Regions from separate parts of the Bradyrhizobium sp. CCBAU 51745 genome, predicted to be linked through region 2. Evidence: predicted binding sites of a transcription regulator. Region 2 holds the regulator's gene; the other holds the start of a gene.
What was found. Region 2 encodes LexA, which represses DNA repair genes until DNA is damaged. Its sites were predicted from a motif close to TGTTCNNNNTGTGTTCNG; they were not measured.
Positions count from the first base shown of each region.

Region 1: the regulator LexA is predicted to act here: its motif matches at 6,348-6,365, upstream of recA (recombinase RecA).

Region 1 is NZ_LBJP01000004.1:199,576-208,000, reverse strand. It holds gene XH98_RS06210 (YeeE/YedE family protein) at 1-376, shown strand, start outside; gene XH98_RS06205 (DUF6691 family protein) at 381-848, shown strand; gene XH98_RS06200 (carboxymuconolactone decarboxylase family protein) at 869-1,225, shown strand; gene XH98_RS06195 (hypothetical protein) at 1,302-1,631, opposite strand; gene XH98_RS06190 (hypothetical protein) at 1,745-2,149, opposite strand; gene XH98_RS06185 (PilZ domain-containing protein) at 2,484-2,726, opposite strand; gene XH98_RS06180 (HdeA family protein) at 2,911-3,204, shown strand; gene XH98_RS06175 (PaaI family thioesterase) at 3,340-3,804, opposite strand; gene XH98_RS06170 (hypothetical protein) at 4,151-4,453, shown strand; gene XH98_RS06165 (hypothetical protein) at 4,550-4,804, shown strand; gene XH98_RS06160 (hypothetical protein) at 4,833-5,021, opposite strand; gene XH98_RS06155 (hypothetical protein) at 5,788-5,955, opposite strand; gene recA (recombinase RecA) at 6,458-7,546, shown strand; gene XH98_RS06145 (hypothetical protein) at 7,848-8,425, shown strand, end outside.
Region 2 is NZ_LBJP01000070.1:35,712-44,136, forward strand. It holds gene XH98_RS17230 (hypothetical protein) at 1-22, shown strand, start outside; gene XH98_RS17235 (molybdopterin molybdotransferase MoeA) at 194-1,405, shown strand; gene lexA (transcriptional repressor LexA) at 1,581-2,282, shown strand; gene XH98_RS17245 (hypothetical protein) at 2,468-2,671, shown strand; gene XH98_RS17250 (hypothetical protein) at 2,864-3,298, shown strand; gene XH98_RS17255 (ComEC/Rec2 family competence protein) at 3,388-5,685, opposite strand; gene XH98_RS17260 (DUF2171 domain-containing protein) at 5,785-6,018, opposite strand; gene XH98_RS17265 (nuclear transport factor 2 family protein) at 6,101-6,487, opposite strand; gene XH98_RS17270 (glutamine--tRNA ligase/YqeY domain fusion protein) at 6,495-8,171, opposite strand; gene gltX (glutamate--tRNA ligase) at 8,317-8,425, shown strand, end outside.

The sequences.
Region 1 (8,425 bases), on a different contig from region 2:
CGGTCTGTCCGCCGTGCTCTTGATGTGGGCGACGGGACGGATCGCCGGCGTCAGCGGCATCGCGGCGCGGTTGTTCCCGCCCTACGAAGACCGTGAGTTCGCCGGCCGGTTGGCCTTCGTTGCCGGCCTCATTGCTGCACCCTTGGTGGTGCGGCTCGTGACCGGAAGTCTGCCGGAGCAAACGATCGCCGCGGGGGTGCCGGCGCTGATCGTTGCGGGGCTGCTGACCGGCTTCGGATCGGTGTGGGGCAGCGGCTGCACGTCCGGCCATGGTGTCTGCGGCCTGTCGCGACTCTCGGTGCGCTCGCTGGTGGCGACCGCGACCTTCATGGCGGCCGGCATGGCCACTGTTTTCGTGATCCGGCACTGGAGCTGAGACGATGGCCATTCTCGTTCAATTCGCGATCGGCCTCGTCTTCGGGCTTGGTCTCATCGTGTCCGGCATGGCGAACCCGGCAAAGGTCTTGAACTTTTTGGACGTCGGCGGGATTCCCGCGGGGACGTGGGACGCGAGCCTCGCGTTCGTGATGGCCGGTGCGGTCGCAGTGACCTTCGTCGGATTCAATCGCGTCCTGAAGCGTGCGCGGCCGTTTTTTGCCGCTCGCTTCTATGTGCCGACGCGGACCGATATCGATCCCAGAATTGTCGCAGGTCCCGCCATCTTCGGCATTGGCTGGGGAATGGCAGGCTTCTGCCCCGGGCCGGCGCTGACCGCGCTCGGTTTCGGCTCGGCGTCTGCCTTCATCTTCGTCGCGGCGATGTGTGCCGGCATGGTGCTCGCCCGCTTCATCGCTCATTTGCCGTCGCTGACGCGCTACGCCACGCCAGCCGATCCGCTCGAAACCTGAAATCAACAGAGAGTAGCGTCATGGACAAGGACTATCCCGCGATCATCCGGCAGATCTCCGCCAATATGAAGAAGCTCCGCAACGACATTCCCGACACGATGAAGGGATTTGCCGCGCTCGCCCAGGCGGCCACGCGTGACGGCGCGCTGGACAAGAAGACCAAGGAACTGATTGCGCTCGCGCTCGGCGTTGCCGCCCATTGCGACGGCTGCATCGGCTTTCACGCCGAAGCGCTGGTTAAGCTCGCTGCGACACGCGAAGAGATCGAGGAAGCGCTTGGCATGGCCGTCTATATGGGCGGCGGGCCATCGCTGATGTATGCGGCGGATGCAATCGCGGCATATGAACAGTTTCAGCAGCAGATGGTCGCTGCCTGATCCGATCCGGCGTCACGTCGAGCGAACAGACCGGGCGAAGTTGTTCGCCCGGTCCCGTCCAGTCCTATTGTGCTGCTTACCAGCGGTCGTCGCCGACTCCGACGCCCACGCTGACACCGGGCGCGCGAATGCCGACGCCGGCGCGCGGGCCGTCATCCCAATCACGGTAGGTGCGGCGCTCGTAATAGCGTTCACGCGGCATGCGGGCGTAGGAGTCGCGCACGATCACGCGTGCGCCGCCATGGGTGCGGTAGCAATTGCCGGCGTCATCGCAGACGAGCCGGACCTCCTGAATGAGATCGGGGCTGGTGTATTCGCTGGTCGTGTAGATATCCGCAGCCTTCGCGCCGCTCCCCGCCGCCAGAGCGCCGACACCGGCCAGCAGTGCAATCGTGAACATCCTCATCCTGTCCTCCTCCGAAACTGCCCTCGGCGGTAACAAGAATGAGACGCCGCGATCGTTCCGGTGGAATTTCAGGTTTTTCCCGGAACCGGATTGCCGTGCGGCGTGAGGTTTCGCTAGATCGGCTGGTAGGCTTCCGACCCGCAGATATCATCTGCCTCCGCGCGCCGCCGGTCGATGATCTTCCCGCCCGATATCGTGACGATGTAGGTCTGGGTGCCCAGTGCGGAGCCGGTGGCGGCAGTGAGGTTCGCGCGGACGCAGGCCGTCCAGCCCGATCCGCGGACCTCGTGATGGGGCAGGGCGACCTGTACCTCGCGCGGATAGGATGTGTTGAGAAAGACCACGTCAATCTGCTCGCGGACCACGCGCTTGACATCCGGCGGCGGCTCGGGCGGCGGCTGTTCGGCCTCCTTGATGCGCATGAACTCGGGCACCGGCGCGCGGCTGTCGGCAAAGCCGCACGCACCGAGCGCGAGCACGCAGGCAAGCAGCGCCACATGAGCAACAATCCGCAACATTCGTGAAGGTCCCCCGCGGGCCAACAGATAGGCGCGAATTCGAACGGAACGAAGTCCTGCCCGATCAACATTTGCTGAAGGGCTGGGGTGCGCCGCGTTAGCTATGATTCGTCGCAGGCGCAGATGGGCGGCGGCCAGCGCCATTCGAACGAGGCGGACAACACGCCCAAAAGGCCGACGAAAGGCCCAAGCTGGGGTAGCGACCCCGGCGGTTCAGGCCTCGCCCTTCAACCAGGTGATCGCGCTCGATGCCGCTGCAATGGCCCGGCGAAGTCCGGATCACAAATTGATGCTTGCGTGCGGGTCGTGCGAACCGTCATTCACATCGTGCGCGCTATTGCACGAAGGCGAGGCCGACACGCCTGTCGTTTCGCCACACCGCGCGGCAATGCCGCACGAAATTGTCGCATGAAATCGACAGCGTGAACGAGGGCGGCAATAAAACAGGATTTTCAAGGTCGATCGCGGCACCGCGGTCCGAGATGTTGCGCACCGTGCAAGCCACGCCGCTGCCTTCAAAGGTGACCGTACCACCCTTGAAAACCCGATGACGTTGCGTTGCACGCTTCTCGATCATCCGCGTTGGTCCATAGTGACGATTGTGAAATAGCGCATAGAAATTGCGTTGATCTAAACTCAATACTGGCGCTACTTGCACGGCGCTTAAGATTTCGTTTACGACGTTGAGGCGGCGAGTTACTCCGCCGTGTTTATCCCGCAAGCCTTTCCTTTATGGCGTTACGCGCCCATGGAGATTCCGAATGAAGACTAAGCTTTCCCTTTTGTTCGCCGCAGCGCTCTCTTTGACATCGATGCCCGCCCACGCCGTCAAGTGGGACCTCTCGACCATGACCTGCAAGCAGTTCCTCGAGAGCGGCGAGGACAACATCGCCGTCGTGCTGACCTGGATGGACGGCTGGTACAAGGGCGATGAGGACAACGCGATCATCGACACCGAGGTCTTCATCGAAAACGCCAAGAAGTTCGGAGCCTATTGCGGAAAGAATCCGACCGTCAGCGTCGTCACCGCGGCCGACGAAATTCTCGGCAAGTAATCCTTGAAGTAATTCTTGAAGCGAGCGGGCCGAGGCGTGATTGCGATCGCGCCTCGCCTCTCGCTTCGATATCATTGGCACCGAGAGCCGCGGTGCGCCTTGCGCGCACGCGGCTCTCTTCGTTTCGGATGATGCTCAGCCCGGCAGCATCGCGAACGCGCTCGACACCATCGCGACCTGCTTGTTGTCGCTGGCGGAGAGCAGGGTGACGCGACCGAAGCTCATGGTGCGTCCCAGTCGCACCACGCGCGCATCCGCCAGCACATCCGACGAGGCGACCGCGCGCATGAAATGCGTGGTCTGGTCCACCGTCGTCATCGGACGATAGCCCTTGTTGGCGGCGAGGTTCGCGATCACCATCGCGGTGTCGGCCAGCGCCATCAAGGCCTGGCCGCAGACAACGCCGCCGTTGCGGCATAGCTTCTCCGAGAACGGCATGCGGAGCAGCGCGCCAGGCTGCCAGTCCGGCACATCGGCCGGCGGCGTGTGCTCGATGCGCTCGACGGAGAGGTTGAGATCCTGGACCCAGGGCGCAAAGACCTCGCCGAGGATGCGTCTGGCCTCGGCGATGCCGAACTCGGCTTCTGGCTGTGATGGCATTGCGGTCGTTCCCTCCTGTGTTGCCCGATGTTTCGGCCACACTGCGCGCCTGGGCGCGGTGACGTCACTGCTGCGGTCGGCTTGAAAATGCCTGACTTCGCCCGATATGATGCCATGCTTGGGAGCGGGTGGACGATGTTGCGTCGATGTGTCCTGATATTTTGCTTGGCCGCGCTCGGCCTGGCGCTGAACGGCTGCACCAAATGCGGTCCGATTTGGGACGACTGGCTCCATGAGCCGAAATCGTGCAGGTCGGATCGGCTCTAGCGGGCTGAAGCGGCGCCCGGCGCTGCGCAGAGGGGCAGGGTGTGGTATCCGCCCTCCGTCCACGATCAAGGAGTGAGTGATGAAGCTTTTCCGTATGGCGGCGGTGCTGGCGCTGGTGGCTGGACCGGCCTTCGCGCAGGATGGGGCGGCACCCCATATCAATCTGATGGCTGATGGCCCGCCCAAGACCGATGATGAGAAGGCCGCGGATGCTGCGCGCGAGAAGGCCTACAAGGAAACGCTGAAGAAGATTCCGGATGCCAAGGCGTCCAACGATCCCTGGGGCGGGATGCGCGCCGACCCGCCGAAGCAGCCCGCGCCGAAGACCTCGGCCGTCACCAGCGCGCCCAAGAAGCCCAAGGCCGGGACGGCCGCCAACTGACCGCGCTCCCGGAGGCGGTTGGCGCCTCCGGCGGGACTCGCCTTTGCCGGGTAGCGATCCTACATCCTTCGCAGTGTTGCGTTGAGGAGGCAGGACATGGCGGATCGTCCGCGGGACCTCGCCGAGCGGATGGCGCGCCGGCGCAAACCGGCCGCCAGAGCGAGCGAACCGGCCGGCGACGGCTATCTGCGCGAGAGCTTCACCCTGCCGCGCGCCGCGGCAAGAGCAAGGGCGCAGGCCTTTTTCGCGCGCTATCCGAAAGCCGATTACATGAGCGAGGTCGAAACCTGGCGCGAATTGCCCGGCGGCGACATCGAATTCACCATGCGGCGGTTGCCCAGCGCGGACTAGTCGTCCGGTTTCGGTCAACCCCGCCGGTTCACGCCGTCTTGCGCCCGATCGCCTTCAGTTCCCGATCGATACGTAACTGCACCCGACGGATGGCCAAGAGGTCGATCTTCGTCTCGGTCTTACCTGTCTTGGTCTCGTCGCCGATCCGGAACTGCCATTGCCACACACCCGGGATCGCCGTCTTTGCAACCGTGAACTCTACGCCCCTGTGATTCATGGTCACCTCCACGATTCACCTATCCATGTGCGCAAACATGTTGGGCGTGAGAATATTCCGCCGACAAGCGAAATTTGCCGTTAAGTGGAGGAAAATTCACGAAAATCCTGAAAGCGCGCGCAGCTCGAAGCATGCGAAATCAGATTCCGAAACTGGAGGCCGACGATCGCGTTGCATGGGCGGCTGGTACCGCGATTCACGGCCGCGCACCCGCCCGCCAGGTCATCGGCCTTACGACCAGGAACTCTGTTCATGGCAGGAGAACCACGGAAGCGCGCGACATGCGCTCACGCGCGAAAAAAAACCCGCCAGGGGAGAGCCGGGCGGGTAGAAGGTTATTGGAGGCTGAGGTGCTGGGCTGCAACACCATAGCCAAATGACCGTAGCCCGCTCAGCTTACGACAGCCTGACAGGACGGATCGGCGACTGAGCATGGAGGCTCATTGTTGGTCCACCGGGCAAACCGACGCTGGAGCAGTCGCGTCCCAATTCAGACATCTCCGCGCACAACTTCAGACACAAGCGTTGGCGACACTTTCCGCGCACGGCGAAGCCATGGGGGATACGTGGCGCGCCGACAGCGGGGTGGCATCATGGACAAGGTTGAGCGGTCATTCGCCGCCGCGACGGCGGCTGGCTTCGTGGTGTTGGTGATCGGCATCGTGCTGCTGGCGCTGATGTAGGGACCGAGCGGCACGCGCCGCCATAGCTACGAAAACAACCCCATGCACAGTAGGCAGCGGCTCGTTTCGCGTGGCCTTTATCCTTAGTGCACCTTGATCTCGTCCAGGGGCAGATGCAGATCGGCGGCGCGCTCCTCGCGGTCCTTCTTGCGGAACTCGCTTTCCCTGCGCTCGAACTTCAGCATCTCCTCGAGCGCGGCCGCGCGCAGCTGATTGCGCCTGTTCGCATCGTGGTGCGCATCTTCCGTCATGACCCGATCCCCGACTGTGCCAGCGCCGTTCTCAAAGAAACGCCCGCGGCCACAGAAAAGTTCTGTGCCGAAGGATTGCGAAATTATGACGGCAGAACGGCTCTTCCGTCTTTGATACACATCATGTGTCAGAAGAGCGCCGAAAGCTCATTTCGGGAAATAAGGACATCCGATGTTCCCCTGCCGGAACACCGCAGTTTAACGGACTTCACATCCTCCACGATCTCGGTAGAAATACGTGGGCCGGGGCTGGAATTTGATCCCGAACAATTATTGCAACCGGCAAGGGGCCACCGCGAGGTGGCCCCTTTCGATTCCGACATTCGCCAAGGCGGATGAGGGCAGCCCAAATCTGGCGCTGTCCTAATACGGCCAGCCCCTCCAAATCTGAAAAGAACATATTGCGAACCTAGAACAAATAGTGTACATTGTTTTTATCGACGATCCGCCGCGTCAATCGTTTGTCCCGCACCCGAATCCTCGCCATAAGGAGCACGACCCAATGTCCACCACTGCCCTGCGTATCGTCGAAGGATCTTCCATGGACAAGAGTAAAGCTCTGGCTGCCGCGCTCTCCCAGATCGAGCGTCAGTTCGGCAAGGGCTCGGTGATGAAGCTCGGCAAGAACGACCGTTCGATGGACATCGAGGCAGTGTCGTCAGGCTCGCTCGGGCTCGATATCGCGCTCGGCATCGGCGGTCTGCCCAAGGGGCGCATCGTCGAGATCTACGGGCCGGAATCCTCAGGAAAAACCACGCTGGCGCTGCACACGGTGGCAGAAGCCCAGAAGAAGGGCGGCATCTGCGCCTTCATCGACGCCGAGCACGCGCTCGACCCGGTCTATGCCCGCAAGCTCGGAGTCAACATCGACGAGCTCTTGATCTCCCAGCCCGACACCGGCGAGCAGGCGCTGGAAATCTGCGACACGCTGGTGCGTTCGGGCGCGGTGGATGTGCTGGTGGTCGATTCGGTCGCGGCCTTGGTGCCGAAGGCCGAGCTCGAAGGCGAGATGGGCGATGCGCTGCCGGGTCTTCAAGCGCGGTTGATGAGCCAGGCGTTGCGCAAGCTGACGGCCTCGATCAACAAGTCAAACACCATGGTGATCTTCATCAACCAGATCCGCATGAAGATCGGTGTGATGTACGGCTCGCCGGAAACCACGACCGGCGGCAACGCGCTGAAGTTCTACGCCTCGGTCCGCCTCGACATCCGCCGCATCGGCGCGATCAAGGAGCGCGACGAAGTGGTCGGCAACACGACGCGTGTGAAGGTGGTGAAGAACAAGCTGGCGCCGCCCTTCAAGCAGGTCGAGTTCGACATCATGTACGGCGAGGGCGTCTCCAAGATGGGCGAGATCCTCGATCTCGGCGTCAAGGCTGGCATCGTCGAAAAGTCCGGCGCCTGGTTCTCCTATGACAGCCAGCGCCTCGGCCAGGGCCGCGAGAATTCGAAAGCGTTCCTGAAGTCCAACCCGGACATCACCGCCAAGATCGAGACCGCGATCCGCCAGAACTCCGGCTTGATCTCGGAGCAGATTTTGGCCGGCACGCCCGAGAGCGACGCCGACGGCGAGGAGCCGGCGGACGAGTAAGCCCTAAAGCGAGAAGTTTTTCGCGAGGAGCGGGCGCTGAGGACGTTGAGTTGCCGACGTCGTCAGTGCCCGTCTCTTTTTGCGTTGGAGTGATCGGGTGGTGTGGTGAAGCGCGTGATCCTGACCAGTTCGTCCGGCGTTGGTCTCACCTTTGCCGATCGCGCCGACATGGTCGTCCCGCTGATCTTTCGATTCGTCTCCGGACCACTGCCTACGTCGCACCATCTTGAACAGTATCTCACCGGAGGCTCTTTCAGAGGCTCTTTCTTGGGCGAGCGGGAGGTACGTTGGTCCGATCTGGTTGCGCGGGTCGCCCCAGAGCGGTCTCGCGCACAAGGAGCTCGGACTGGTCTGGTTCTGCAAAGCCTACGGTGTCGAAGAGATCGAGCTGTGGTTTGATCCCAGCCCGAGCAATCAATTGCAACTGATCTGGATCCTCGACTATCTCCGTTCCGAGTCGTACGCGGCCGAGCGTACCAGGCTGCGAATAGTCGATTTCGATTTGCTCGGAGCCCACAGTGCCAGGCTTCGCGATCACACCATCCGACAGTTGGATGTCACGGAGTTCGACTTCGAGGCCGCCCGCATCGCCTGGGAGGCCTACCGGTCACCAACGCCGGAGCTCTGTTTCGGATTGCTCAGTCAGGACTTTCCCGGGCTCCCCTTCCTGAAGCCGGCGATGGAGGAATTACTGGCGGAATTGCCGTCTCCGATCACCGGACTTGGCGCGACGGAAGCGCGACTGCTCGGACTGATCGCGAACGGGCACAACCGCACCAAGGAGCTATTTGAGCCGGACGGGCTGCTCGAAACGCGTGTGTTCGACCAATGGGAGCTGGGCCCGCTGCTTGAAGGGCTAGCCTCCGGTCCGATGCCGGC
Region 2 (8,425 bases):
AAATCCCATAACGCGGTCGTGACGCTGCCCACAGTTCTGCCCCCGTCGGACCGGTCTGCCCGGATCATGCTGGACATGAGCCCTAGTGCCCGAAGCGTAAGCTTCGCAGCAGTATAGCCCTTTTTGCGTCGGCCCTCCCGCTCGGCTAGAACCTTGCCCGACCGAGTCCTTGATCTCGTTGCGGGAGTTCGCCGTGGCCCTGATGCCGGTTTCCGATGCGCTTGCCGCCGTGCTCGCCGGTGCGGAGCCTTTGGCTGAGGAAATGATCGCTCTGGATCAGGCCTTCCATCGCGTGCTCGCGCGGGACGTCGCGGCGCGCCGGACGCAGCCGCCCGAGGCGATGTCAGCGATGGATGGTTATGCCGTTCGCGCGGCTGATGCTGCGAAGGTTGATGCGCAGCTCACGGTGGTCGGCGAGGTTGCAGCCGGCCGCCCATTTGCAGGAACGGTCGGTGCCGGCGAAGCTGTCCGGATCTTCACCGGCGGCGTCGTTCCCGCCGGCGCCGATGCGGTCGTGATCCAGGAGGACACCATCGCGGACGGCAAGCGCATCACGATCAAGGAAGCTGCCCTCACCGGGCGGCACATTCGCCCCGCCGGGATCGACTTCCGCGAGGGCGACGTGCTCCTGCGCAAGGGCGCACGGCTGACCGATCGGGACCTTGCGCTCGCCGCGGGCATGAACCATCCGCAGCTGAGCGTTCATCGCCGTCCTAAGGTCGCGATTCTCGCAACCGGCGACGAGCTTGTGATGCCGGGCTCGACACCCGGCCCCGGCCAGATCGTCTATTCCAATGGCTACGCCCTGCACGCCCTCGCCCGCAGCGAGGGTGCCGACACCATCGATCTCGGCGTCGCCGCCGACACGCTTGCCGCCACCACCTCGGGCATCCGCCGCGCCCGCGAATCCGGCGCCGACATCCTGATCACGACCGGCGGAGCGTCTGTCGGTGACCACGATCTGGTGCAGCAGGCGCTTCGGCACGAAGGTATCTCGATGGCGTTCTGGAAGATCGCGATGCGGCCGGGCAAGCCGATGATGAACGGGCAGCTCGGGCCGATGCGCGTCATCGGCCTGCCCGGCAATCCCGTGTCATCCTACGTCTGCGGCTTCCTGTTTCTGGTGCCGCTGATTCGCGCGCTGTCGGGCCGCTCAATGATTCATCATCGCCGCGAACGCGCCGTGCTCGGTCGCGACCTCGGGGCCAATGACCAGCGCGAGGATTATCTGCGTGCGCGTCTGGAGACGCGGGACGACGGCACGCTCGTCGCTCTTCCCGTCAACCACCAGGATTCCTCACTGTTGGCGAATCTCGCTGCGGCACAGGCACTTCTCGTGCGCGCGCCGTTCGCACCGAGGGCCGCTTCCGGCACGCCTTGCGAGGTGTTGCGACTGCCGGAGTGAGCGCGCCGACGCAACCGTCCCGCGAACTTTGTCGCGTTCACGGTAAATTAAGCAGTTGCGGAACATGTATCGAACATATAGTGTCCGTTCATGATTTGTTTCGAGCATGTAGCGGCTTACTGCTGAATTCAGCGTCTGGGAATCGAGCGACATCGTCAGGGGGATTTTGGTCGAGATGTTAACGCGCAAACAATACGAGCTCCTGCGGTTCATCAGCGAGCGATTGAAGGAAAGCGGCGTGCCGCCCTCCTTCGACGAGATGAAGGATGCGCTCGACCTGCGCTCCAAGTCGGGCATCCATCGCCTGATCACTGCGCTCGAGGAGCGCGGCTTCATCCGCCGCCTGCCCAACCGGGCCCGCGCCATCGAAGTGATCAAGCTGCCTGAACTCCAGGCGGCTGCCGGCAGCCGTCGCGGCTTCACGCCGAGCGTCATCGAGGGCAATCTCGGCAAGGTGCACACGATGTCGAGCCCGCCCGTCGATGAGGGCGAACGCCCTGTCGCAGTTCCCGTGATGGGCCGGATCGCGGCCGGTACGCCGATCGAGGCCTTGCAGACGCGCAGCCACACCATCAGCGTCCCGCCCGACATGCTCGGCGCGGGCGAGCACTACGCGCTCGAAGTCCGCGGTGATTCCATGGTCGATGCCGGCATTCTCGATGGCGACATGGCGCTGATCCAGCGCAACGAGAGCTGCGACACCGGCGATATCGTGGTGGCCCTGATCGACGACGAGGAAGCCACGCTCAAGCGTTTCCGCCGCCGCGGCGCCTCGATCGCGCTCGAGCCGGCAAACGCCGCCTACGAGGTCCGGATCCTGCCGCCCAACCGGGTCAAGATCCAGGGCAAGCTGATCGGGCTGTACCGCAAATACTGAACGCGGCGCACGTCGCCACCTGGCAAGCACGCCCTCAAGATCGGAGCGGACGATTGTCCGCTCCGGCTGGTTGGTTTTTCTGGTTTTGCACTGATTATCCGGCCACCTCTCCCGCGCTACATCCCCGGCACGCCATGACGAAGCACGCATCGCTTCGCAGGCCTTGCGAGACCGAGGAGACCGCCATGCGCAAGATTATTCTGAGCACCGTCGCGATCGCGCTGATCGCAATATCAGCGTCGCAAACCTTCGCTGCGCAGCCGCAGCATCACGTTCGCAGGGCGCCACAGGCGACGAACGAACAATTCCGCAGTGCCCGCAACGCCGTCGGGCAACAGGCGCAGCCGGCCTGGCCTTATTCGGGTTGGTCGGCACCGGCTGGGCGCTAACGAAGAAGCTCTCGGAATGCACGGAAGCAGTCTTTGTTCCTCGGATGTCTGAAAAAGAAATTGTGATGGCAGCCTGCAGACTCAAGCCGCAGATTTGCCCCCAACATGGCATATGATCGCAGGCTTCCACTCTGATAGAGGCCTGCGCCTCAGAAGAGGCGCGGGTGCTCTATCGCTGATGAGGAGCACCCGATGTGTGACTATAGCTTGCATGCCGTCGCGACGCGTCCCGCAGAGGTCGGCGAGACGATCGTCACGACAACCTTCCGCGGCACCTCGACGCGCGGCTTCGCCTCCGAAGCCGACATGTCGGTCGCGGTCTGCCTGCTGCCGGGAACGGAGCTCGCCTTCGCCGACAACGTCCGCTACGACAACAGGTGGATCTGGACGCGCACCATCAATTCGCGCGTCGGCAAGTTCGGCAAGGTCGATCCGCACATTCCCGATCGTCATCACGACGCGATCGAATTCCCCGATGGCAAATACGTGCTGGTGACCCAGCTCGTCGAAGGCCAGCGCGCAACCGTGCTGCAACTGCCGGTGACCCAGCCGCTCGGTGAGCGCGAGCACAAGCCGCAAGTTGTCGCCGACAGACAGCCGACACCTCCGGGCCTGCCGATCGGTTGAACCGGCCAAAATTGGGCATGATCTCCGCGCAAACGCGTTTTCGCGTTTGTCGCGCCGGAGAACCGCTCCGCGCTTGTCCGGATCATGCCTCAATCCTCGGCCTGAAGGTCGGCCTCGGACGGTGTTGCGTCCTTGGCGCGCGGAGCTGCGGACCGCGGCATGAGGGTCCCTTCGAAATCTCCATCGCCGGCCGCCGCCGGCGACCAGGGGCGGTTTGCGCCTCTCGCCCTCGCCGCCGCAATGGCAAAGCCATCGCCGCGACGTGTCAGCGCCAGCGCGCCCTGGCTCGCCAGACGCGGCCGATCGATCACCATCCCGGTGCAATCCGGCGGCGCAGGCTTTGCCGTCACCACCAGGGCCGCGCGACCGCAATCATCAGCCAGCGCGTCGATGCGGAGCGCCAGCGCGACCATGCGGCCGTCGGCAAGCGGCGTCACGCAGCCGGCATCGTCGCACGACACGCCGTCGCCGAGCGAGGTGCTCGCCGCATCGCGCGAATCAGCGTCCGCTGCAAGCCACTCCTTCAGCAGGAAATTGTCCTTCTTCGCCCTGATCAGGTGCAGCTGCCCGTCCCTGGCGCGCACCGCGACGTTCTGACCGTCACCGGCAATCAGAATATCGGGTTGCCGGACGGAAAGACTCCAGACGGTCGCCGCCACCAGCACGAATGCTCCCGACCAGCGCAGCGGCGTGCGCAAAAGACCCATCAGGATCAGGCCGAGGCTCGCAGCGATCAGCGGCACCGTGCCGAAGGCGCCGACGTGGCCGACCGCGCCGGGCAATGCCGCCACCCAGCGCGTGACCAAGATCATCCAGTCGATGCCGATTCCCATCAGCCACCAGAACACGCCGTCCAGCCCGAACGGAGCCGCGAGCAATCCGAGCAGCCCGGCCGGCATCACCAACGCCGAGACCACCGGCATCGCGCCGAGATTGGCGAGCACGCCATAAGGCGTCACACGGTGGAAATGGAAGGCGGCGTAAGGCGTGGTCGCAAGTCCCGCGATCATCGAGGCCATGAACAGCATCGCGATCTCGCGGCCTCCCCACAGCGCGATGCGCGCGGTCGCCGAATGATCGGGCGAGGCCAGCAGGCTCGGCATGCCGATCTGCACCATGGCGACGAGCCCGAGCGTCGCCGCGAACGACATTTGAAAGCTTGGATGCACCAGCGCTTCCGGCGCGGCCGCGAGCACGATCAGCGCCGCCACGGCCAGGGTGCGAAACGTGATCGCGCGGCGATCGACGATGACAGCGATCAGCACCACCGCGGTCATGAAGAACGATCTCTGCGTCGCGACTTCGGCGCCCGAGAGCAGCAGATAGAACGCTGACGCAACCAAGGCGGCGGCGGCCGACCATTTCTTGATGGGAACGCCCGCTGCCAGTCCCGGGACGAGCGCGAGCAGCGCGCGGACCGCGAAGAAGACGACCCCCGCGACGACGGCCATGTGATAGCCCGAAATCGAGAGGACGTGACCGAGCCCCGAGATGAACATGGCGTCGTTGACCGGCGTCGTAATCGCATCGCGGCGGCCGGTGAGGAGCGCGGTCGCGATGGCGCGGTTATCGCCGTCGAGCGTGGCGCGGATGCGCGCGTCGATCGCATCGCGCAAGCCCTGCATGATCGCGGCATAGCGCAGCTGCAATCCGCCCGACACGGCCGGCGTCACAGTCGTGATCGCCCCCATCGCAAAACCGGAGGCGCCGATGCCCTGGAAGAACATGTCGCGCGAGAAATCGTAGCTGCCCGGACGCAATGGCGACAGCGGCGGCATCAGCCGCGCCTTCAGCTGCACGAAGCTGCCGACATCGGGCGCCGTCCCCTTGCGCACGGAGAGGCGGACACGCTCGAGCTTCACGTCGCTGCGCTGTGCCTCCATCGCCGTGACACGCAGCACGAAACGGTCGGTACGCTCACGGATGTCGCGGGTCTCGACGAAGCCCGACAGCGACACGGAATAAAGCGGCTTTGCGAGCACGGTATGGGCGATGCGTGCCGTCTTCCACGTCGCCGCGGCAAAGCCGGCCGCAACCGCCGCGATCATGATTGCGGGCGCAAACAGGCGGCTTCGCCGCAACAGGACGGCGCCAGCCATGAGCGCGGTCGCCATCGCCATCGTGACCCACAGCATCGGCTCATGGTCGGCGGCAAAATAGAGCGCGATGCCGCAGCCGAAGGCGACGGGCACCCAAGGAAACAGCCGACCCGCACCAGCCTCGGCCTTGGCCCATTCGCGCAGCTGCCCGACGACCGCGGGCCAGACGCCCGACCCGGCCGGCACGAACCCGCCGGCCGACGCGGCCCGGCCCGTTGGCCAAGTTCCTGCGATCGGCGTCCCGGCAATGCCTTGCGACAGACGCTGCGGCCGGCCCGGCTCCGCCATTCCCTTGACAACCCCTGCGATATTAGACCGACGCAGAGGCTACCGGAACGTGCAGGCCGCCGAATAGCGGTACGGATCGAGAACGCAAGGGCCGCGCCCCTACTTTTCCTCTTCCATCGTCACGGCGACGTCCGCCTTGGCCGACAGCCGGACCTTGTTGCCCTCGACACCGGCGACGAGGCCCTTGTCGATGAAATGGTGGTGACCCCGGTGGCTGCCCTCACCGCTGTCCTTCTTGGTCAGCTTGATGCGGTTGCCCTCGACCTTGTCGACCGTGCCGACATGGACGCCGTCGGCGCCGATGACTTCCATATGCTCTACGATGTTTTGCATGGCGGGATCCTCCGATGGATGGATCCGCCTCAACGCGGCGACAGCACGTTCGTTTCCATCGCCGGAATGACGATGCCGTGCGTCAGATCAACGGCGCCTTTGCCGAGGCGTGGTGATTGACGATCTTCCAGTCGCCGTCCTCGCGGATGATGACCCAGCTCATCTTGACGACGAGATCAGAGCGTTCACCGGCAAAGTTGAACGTGATGGTTGCGCCCATGTTGATGAGGTCAGGACCGGCCTGCGCCGCCTGCACGTCGGAAAATGCCGCGCCCGGCTCGCGCCAGCGCGGCAGGCCGTTGAAGTATTCGGCAACGCCATCCCTGCCCCGATAGAGTTTCGGATTGGAGCCGAAGAAAAAGGCGTTCTTCGAATAGAGCGATGAGAGCGCGACCGCATCGAGCGTTGCGAAGCCGGCGCACCATTTCGCAATGGTGGCGGAAACGATGGCATCGGCCTCACCGCTCATTCGTTTGTCAGCCCTTGGCCACTTCCTTCGCGAACGTATCGCGCAGGCCGATGGTGCGTGAAAACACCGGCTTGCCGGGCGTGGAGTCCTTGTCGCGCACGAAATAGCCCTGGCGCTCGAATTGCATCGGCTCGCTCGAATTGCTCGCGGCAACCGAGGCCTCGACCCGGGCATCGCTGAGGATCTCCAGCGAGTTCGGATTGAGATCGGCCGCGAAATTCGAGGCGTCAGGGCTCGGATTGGCGAACAGCTGGTTGTAGATGCGGATTTCCGCCGGCACTGAATTGGCCGCCGGCAGCCAGTGCATGGTCGCCTTGACCTTGCGGCCGTCAGGCGCGTTGCCGCCCTTGGTCGCGGGATCGTAGGTGCAGCGCAGTTCCACCACCTCGCCCTTGTCGTTCTTGATCACACCGGTGCACTTGACGAAATAGGCGTAGCGCAGCCGCACCTCGTTGCCGGGCGAGAGGCGGAAGAACTTCTTCGGCGGGTTCTCCATGAAGTCGTCCTGCTCGATATAGAGCTCGCGGCCGAACGTGATCTTCCGCGTCCCTGCCGAGGGATCATCCGGATGGTTGATCGCCTCGAGCTCCTCGGTCTGCCCTTCCGGATAGTTCTCGATCACGATCTTGAGCGGCTTCAAGACTGCCATGCGGCGCTGCGCCGTGCGGTTCAGCTCCTCGCGGATGCAGAATTCGAGCATGCCGACATCGACCACGCTGTTGGCCTTGGCGACGCCGATCCGCTTGACGAATTCGCGCAAGGCCGCCGGCGGCACGCCGCGGCGGCGCATCCCCGCCATGGTCGGCATGCGTGGATCGTCCCAGCCGGCGACATGGCCGTCGCGGACGAGCTGGGTCAGCACGCGCTTCGACAGCAGCGTGTAGGTCAGATTGAGCCGCGCCATTTCGTACTGGTGCGGCTTGGACGGCACCGGCAGCTTTTCGATGAACCAGTCGTAGAGCGGCCGGTGATCCTCGAACTCCAGCGTGCAGATCGAGTGCGTAATGCCTTCAATCGCGTCCGACTGGCCATGGGCATAGTCGTAGCTCGGATAGATGCACCATTTGGTCCCGGTGCGCGGATGATGCGCATGCAGGATGCGGTAGAGCACGGGATCGCGCAGATTGATGTTGCCCGAGGACATGTCGATCTTGGCCCGCAGCACGCGCGCGCCGTTGGGGAATTCGCCAGCCTTCATGCGGCGGAACAGGTCGAGGTTCTCCTCCACGCTGCGGTCGCGGAACGGCGAGTTCTTGCCGGGTTCGGTCAACGTGCCGCGCGAGAGGCGGATCTCCTCCTGGGACTGGTCGTCGACATAGGCGAGCCCGTCGCGGATCAGCTTCTCCGCCCATTCATACAGGCGGTCGAAATAATCCGAGGCGTAGAACAGGTTCTTGCCCCAGTCGTAGCCGAGCCAGTGCACGTCGGCCTGGATGGAATCGATATATTCCTGCTCTTCCTTGACCGGATTGGTGTCGTCGAAGCGCAGATGGCAGCGGCCCGGAAACTCCTGGGCGATGCCGAAATTGAGCGCGATCGACTTGGCGTGGCCGATATGCAGGTAACCGTTCGGCTCCGGCGGGAACCGGGTCACGATCTCCTTGTACTTGGCCTGATCGAGGTCGGCCTGGATGATGTCACGAATGAAATCGCGCCCAACCTCAGTCGCCACCGGTTCTGTCATTACGAAAAATCCTGTAGGGAAATCAGCGGTCCTTCTGCCAAATTCGCGTGGCTGAGCCAAGAGCTTAAGGCATCCGCTGTCGGGCTTTAGTTATGCTCCGGTCCTGTTATATACCACCGCCTCCCATGCATAGGCCCTGCCACGAATGACTGATCCCATCGTCACCCGCTTTGCTCCCTCCCCGACCGGCTTCCTCCATATCGGGGGCGCCCGCACGGCGCTGTTCAATTGGCTCTATGCAAAGAAGCACGGCG